2 linked regions of the Paracoccus pantotrophus genome follow. The protein of the gene in region 1 interacts with the protein of each later gene in a pairwise test. Links are inferred from orthologs where the notes say so. Each region holds a gene or a part of one and is shown in the gene's direction. Other genes may lie near its edges.

Region 1 (3,368 bases):
ATATCGGCGCTCGGGCCCTGCTGAGTGGTCTGCCAAACGTCAAATGGCTACTCGGGGATCGTGGCTATGACGCTGACTGGTTCAGAGAAGCGTTGCAGGACAAGGGGATACGTGCCTGCATCCCAGGCCGGAAGAAACGCAAGACGCCGATCAAATACGATAAGCGGAGATACAAGCGGCGTAACCGCATCGAGATCATGTTCGGCAGGCTCAAGGACTGGAGGCGCGTCGCGACCCGCTATGACCGATGCCCCAAGGTGTTCCTCTCAGCCATCGCCCTCGCGGCTCTCGTCATCTATTGGTTATGAATCCTGACCCTAAGAAACCTGCGCGTAGCCGCGACCGCGCACGGGCGAAGTTTGTCGTCGGGTCGCGACAAGGGCCCTGCGCATCCGGCTCCACCACCCTACCAATCCGCCGCGCCATGCGCTAAGGGTCGCGCAAACCCGACGGAGCCGCCGCAATGAAATTCACCCTCTCCTGGCTCAAAGAGCATCTCGACACTCAAGCCTCCCTCGATGAGATCACCGAGGCGCTGACCGACCTTGGCCTCGAGGTCGAGGGCGTGGCCGATCCGGCTGCCAAGTTGAAGACCTTCACCCTGGCCAAGGTTCTGCATGCCGAGCAGCATCCCGATGCCGACCGGCTGCGGGTCTGCAAGGTGTTGACGGACGAGGGCGAGAAGCAGATCGTCTGCGGCGCCCCCAATGCCCGCGCCGGCATCACCGTGGTGCTGGCCAAGCCCGGCGATTATGTCCCCGGCATCGACGTGACCCTGGGCGTCGGCAAGATCCGCGGCGTCGAAAGCCATGGCATGATGGCCTCGGAACGCGAGCTGGAACTATCGGAGGAGCATGACGGTATCATCGAGCTGCCCTCGGGTGAGGTGGGCGACAGGTTCGTCGATTGGCTGGCCGCGAACCGGCCCGAGGCCGTCGATCCGGTGATCGAGATCAAGATCACCCCGAACCGCCCCGATGCGCTGGGGGTGCATGGCATCGCCCGCGACCTTGCCGCGCGCGGGCTGGGCCGGTTGAAGCCGGTCAGGGACGTGACCGTGCCGGGCAGCTTTGCCTCGCCCATCCAGGTGGCGATCGCGCCCGAGATGGCACCGAAGGCGCCGTTCTTCAGCGGCCGGCTGATCCGCGGGGTCAGGAACGGGCCGTCGCCGGACTGGCTGCAAAAGCGGCTGACCGCCATCGGGCTGCGGCCGATCAACACGCTGGTGGACATCACCAATTTCTTCACCTTCGACCTGAACCGGCCGCTGCATGTCTTTGATGCCGACAAGGTCAAGGGCGACCTGACCGTGCGCGCCTCGGTCGAGGGCGAGGCATTGCTGGCGCTGGACGGCAAGACCTATGCCTTTGCCCCCGGCACCATGATCATCGCCGACGAGGCCGGCCCGGAAAGCATCGCCGGCATCATGGGCGGCGAGCATAGCGGCTGCTCGGACCAGACGGTGAACGTCTTCCTGGAAAGCGCCTATTGGGATCCCATCGCCATCGCCACGGCGGGCCGGGCGCTGAAGATCAACTCGGACGCGCGCTATCGTTTCGAGCGCGGCGTGGATCCGGCCTTTACCCAACCGGGCCTGGAACGGGCGACGCAGATGATCCTGGAGCTTTGCGGTGGCGAGGCCTCCGAGGTGGTGACGGCGGGCGCGGTGCCCGACACGACCCGCAGCTACCTTCTGGAACCGGCGCGGGTCAGCAGCCTGGTCGGCATGGACATCCCCGAGGCCGAACAGCGCGCGACGCTGACCGCGCTGGGTTTCCGGCTGGAGGGCGACCGGGCCTTCGTGCCCAGCTGGCGTCCCGATGTGCAGGGCAGCGCCGACCTGGTCGAGGAGGTGGCGCGCATCGCCAGCCTGACCAAGCTGCAGGGCCAGCCGCTGCCGCGCCCGCAGGCGGGCGTGCCGCAGCCGGTGCTGACCCCCTTGCAGCGCCGCGAACAGGCGGCGCGGCGCATGGCAGCCTCGCTGGGCTACAACGAATGCGTGACCTACAGCTTCATCGACCATAAGGCCGCGGCGCTGTTCGGTGGCGGTTCCGACGCGGTCAGGATCGAGAACCCGATCAGCAGCGAGATGACGCATATGCGCCCCGACCTGCTGCCGGGCCTGCTGGCGGCGGCGGCGCGCAACCAGGCGCGCGGCTTTGCCGATCTGGCGCTGTTCGAATGCGGCCCCGTGTTCAGCGGCGGCGAGCCGGGCGAGCAGGACCTGCACCTGTCGGGCATCCTGGTCGGGGCGAATGCGGCGCGCGACCCCTATGCCTCGCGGCGCAAGGTGGATATCTACGACGCCAAGGCCGATGCCGAGGCGGTGTTGCAGGCCATCGGCGCGCCGGCCAAGGCGCAGATCAACCGCAAGCTGGACGGCTGGTGGCATCCGGGCCGGGCGGGGAACATCGCGCTGGGGCCGAATGCGCTGGCGACATTTGGCGAGATCCACCCTCGCGTGCTGCGGCATTTCGGCATCAAGGGTGCGGCGGTCGGCTTTACCATTCGCATCGCCGCCGTGCCGCTGCCCAAGGTGAAATCGCCCTCGCGCCCGGCGCTGGTGCTGTCCGACCTGCAGGCGGTCGAGCGCGACTTCGCCTTCGTGGTGGATGGCGGCGTCGAGGCGCTGGCGCTGGTGAACGCGGCGGCGGGTGCGGACAAGGCGCTGATCGAGCGGGTGACGGTTTTTGACCAGTTTACCGGGCTGGAAGGCGGCAAGAAGTCCATCGCCATCACCGCGCGGTTGCAGCCGCGGGAAAAGACCCTGACCGATGCCGAGATCGAGGCGGTCAGCGCCAAGATCGTCGAAAAGGTCGGCAAGGCCACCGGCGGCGTGCTGCGCAGCTAGGGCGGGCCATGGGGCCGGGGTCCGCGCCCCGGCCTGATGCCCCGGTTCAGTCGGTGAAATAGCCCAGCGTCTCGAAATCGCGGGCGTAATGGTCGCGCACCCGGATCCGGTCCACCTGGTCCCAGGCGATCCCCAGCGGGTCGGGGCGCAGGTCGTGGGGCAGGCTTTCGGGCGGGGCGACGCCCAGCCATTCCGCCATGCGGGCGAGGGGGGCCTGCAAGCCGTCCTCGAAGCGGAAGGTCTCGACTTCGCTGCCCAGGAACTCCCATTGCGGGCGCAGGTGGTTGTCCAGGCAGAAGGGCTCGCGCTTCTGGCGGTTCAGCCAATCCTCCAGCCAGAGCGAGAAGACGGGCAACCCCTTGAAGAAATTCTCTTTCGCCAGATGCACCCGCATCCGGTATTCGCTGGCGACGCGGTCGTAGGGGTTGCGCACCACGGTCAGCACATGGTCGAAATAGCCCTCGCCCAGCAGCGCGCGGATGTCCTGCATGCGCAGATGCTGCGGCGTGCATTTCAT
Region 2 (3,215 bases), 700 kb from region 1 along the record:
ATCTTGTCCGAGATCTTCTCGACCACATCGGCAAAGTCGAACATGCCCGCCTCGGCCGCCATCTGCGCGTGGAAAACCACCTGGAGCAGCAGGTCGCCCAGCTCGCCGGGCAATTCGTCCCAGGCTTCACGCGCGATGGCGTCGGCGACCTCATGCGCCTCTTCGATGGTATAGGGCGCGATCGAGGCGAAATCCTGTTCGATGTCCCAGGGACAGCCGGTCTGCGGATCGCGCAGCGCGGCCATGATCGCCAGCAGCCGGCGGATTCCGGTGCGGTCCGTCGCATCGCGCGCCAGTGCGGGATGGTCCGGCGCGGGGTGGGGCGCCTTGTCCTCGGCCATCGTGATCTCCCTTGGTCGGCTCGTCGCATTGACCTGCCACATGCGCGGCCCCATGTCCACGGCGCGCCCAGGTCGCACCCGCCCCGCGCCAAGGTCCGGGCTTTCTTGCCATCGGTCCGAGCCGCGGATAGGGTGCGCGCCAATTCCGCCGGGGGATCTCCCGGAGAACGTCAGCACAGGGATAGACTGAATGCTCGTGACCCCCGCCTATGCCCAGGCCGCCGGAGGCGCTTCCGGCGCTGCAGGACTCGCCTCGTTCCTGCCGCTCATCCTGATCTTCGTCATCATGTATTTCCTGATGATCCGCCCGCAGCAGAAGCGCGTGAAGGAACATCGCGCCATGGTCGAGGCGCTGAAAAAGGGCGACGAGATCGTCACCCAGGGCGGGATGATCGGCAAGGTGACCTCGGTGCGCGACAACGAGCTTGAGGTCGAGATCGCTCCCGGCGTCAAGGTCCGCGTCATCCGCTCGACCGTGACCGGGCTGGTGAACCGCACCCAACCCGCCGCCGCCAACAGCTGAAGAACCGCATCCCGCCATGCTGGACATCCCATTCTGGAAGCGTCTGCTGATCCTGGGGCTCGTCGCCCTGGGTCTGCTCTATGCCATGCCGAACCTGTTCTATACCAAGGTCGAGCAGCATAACGACGCCGTCACCGCCGCCGAACGCAACGGGTTCGAATCCCAGGAAGACGCCGCCGCCCGCGCCGGTTGGCCGGACTGGCTGCCCTCGGGGCTGGTCAATCTGGGCCTCGACCTGCGCGGCGGCGCCCATCTTCTGGGCGAGGTGCATGTCCAGGATGTCTACAAGGCGCGGATGGATGCGCTTTGGCCGGAACTGCGCGACGCGCTGGCGGCGCAGCGCGACGTGGTCGGCGCCGTCCGCCGCGTCCAAGCGCCCGAGGGCCAGCTGGCGGTCGAGATCGGCAACCCCGATCAGATGGCGAAGGCGGTCGAGATCGCCCGCGGCCTGGCCGTGCCCGTCACCTCGCTGACCGGGGCGGGGCAGAGCGACCTGGCGATCTCGGCCTCGGGCAACCGGCTGACGGTGCAGCTTTCGGACGCGGAAAAGGCCGCGACCGACGACCGCACCGTGCAGCAGTCGCTGGAGATCATCCGCCGCCGCATCGACGAGGTCGGCACGCGCGAGCCGACGATCATGCGCCAGGGCAAGGACCGCATCCTGATCCAGGTGCCCGGCATCGGCTCGGCCGAGGAACTCAAGCAGTTGATCGGAACCACCGCGAAGCTGACCTTCAACCCGGTGGTCAGCCGCACCGCCGACGCCAATGCGCGTCCCGGCACCGGCAACGTGCTGCTGCCCTCGATGGACGAGCCCGGCGTCTATTATGTCATCGAGGAAAACCCGGTCGTCACCGGCGAGGAACTGACCGACGCCCGGCCCAGTTTCGACCAGAACGGCCAGCCGGCGGTGGATTTCCGCTTCGGCCCGTCGGGCGCCAAGCGATTCGGGGCCTATACTTCGGCCAATATCGGCCAGCCCTTCGCCATCGTGCTGGACAACCAGGTGATCTCGGCGCCGGTGATCCGGCAGGCGATCACCACCGGCTCGGGCCAGATCTCGGGCGCGATGAACGTGGACGAATCGACCCGGCTGGCCGTGCTGCTGCGCGCGGGCGCCCTGCCGGCGCAGATGACCTTCCTGGAGGAACGCACCATCGGCCCGGAACTGGGGCAGGATTCGATCGACGCCGGCCGGCTCAGCTCGATCATCGCCACGGTCGCCGTGGTGGCCTATATGGTCGCAAGCTACGGGTTGTTCGGCGTCTTCGCCTCGATCGCGGTGATCGTCAACGTCATCCTGATCCTGTCGGTCATGTCGATGATGGGGGCGACGCTGACCCTGCCGGGCATCGCCGGCATCGTGCTGACCGTCGGCACGGCGGTCGATGCCAACGTCATCATCTACGAACGCATCCGCGAGGAATTGCGCGCCGGCAAGCGCATCGTCAAGGCCATCGACGACGGCTTCGGCGAGGCGATGTCGGCGATCATCGACGCCAACGTCACCAGCTTCATCGCGGCCGCGGTGATGTTCTTCCTGGGCTCGGGTCCGGTCAAGGGCTTTGCGGTCACGCTGACCATCGGCCTTGTCACCTCGGTCTTCACCGCCATCTACCTGACGCGGTTGATGATCGTGTTCTGGCTGGAATGGCGCAAGCCCAAAGAACTGATCTTGTAAGGGAGCAGGACCATGGCATTTCGTCTGAAACTCGTTCCCGACAATACCAGCTTCAACTTCTTCCGCTGGCAATGGCTGACCTTCGGCGTCTCGGCCGCGGCCATGGTCGGCTCGGTCCTGCTGCTGCTGGTGATGGGGCTGAACTTCGGCATCGACTTCAAGGGCGGCACCACCATCCGCACCGAAAGCCCGACGGCCTTCGATGTCGGCGATTACCGGCAGGCGCTCAATGACCTGGACCTGGGCGACGTCTCGATCACCGAGGTCTTCGACCCGGCCTTCGGCACCACCAAGCATGTGGCGATGATCCGCATCGGCACCACGGACGAGACCGGATCGGTCACGCCCGAGCAGCTGAACGAGATCGAGGCGGCGCTGCACACCGTCGATCCGCAGGTGGTCTTTGCCGCGGTGGAATCGGTCGGGCCCAAGGTTTCGGGCGAGCTGATCAAGACTGCGCTCTATGCCGTGGGCGCGGCGACCATCGGCATCATGTTCTATATCTGGCTGCGCTTCGAATGGCAGTTCGCGCTGGGGGCGGTGATCTCGCTGATCCATGACGTGCTGCTGACGGTCGGGCTGTTCTCGCTGTTCCAGCTGCGCTTCGACCTGACCACCATCGCGGCGCTGCTGACGACGCTGGGCTTTTCGTGCAACGATACGGTCGTGG

Evidence for each region.
Region 2: the proteins of pheT (region 1) and secD interact in binary tests that used the Escherichia coli proteins (3 or more experiments, as listed by UniProt). The link is inferred for Paracoccus pantotrophus from one-to-one orthologs.

What each region holds. Positions count from the first base shown.
Region 1 is NZ_CP044426.1:1,626,629-1,629,996, reverse strand. What follows is about bases 106-3,157. They hold pheT (phenylalanine--tRNA ligase subunit beta), read left to right. Parts: upstream 106-463; coding sequence 464-2,851; downstream 2,852-3,157. Other genes in these bases: ESD82_RS18545 (sulfotransferase family 2 domain-containing protein), read right to left, coding at 2,898-3,157. In the rest of the region: more of ESD82_RS18545, read right to left, coding at 3,158-3,368.
Region 2 is NZ_CP044426.1:925,979-929,193, reverse strand. The notes cover bases 314-3,212. They hold secD (protein translocase subunit SecD), read left to right. Parts: upstream 314-880; coding sequence 881-2,545; downstream 2,546-3,212. Other genes in these bases: secF (protein translocase subunit SecF), read left to right, coding at 2,558-3,212; yajC (preprotein translocase subunit YajC), read left to right, coding at 532-864. In the rest of the region: mazG (nucleoside triphosphate pyrophosphohydrolase), read right to left, coding at 1-245; more of secF, read left to right, coding at 3,213-3,215. UniProt on the Escherichia coli protein: Part of the Sec protein translocase complex. Interacts with the SecYEG preprotein conducting channel. SecDF uses the proton motive force (PMF) to complete protein translocation after the ATP-dependent function of SecA.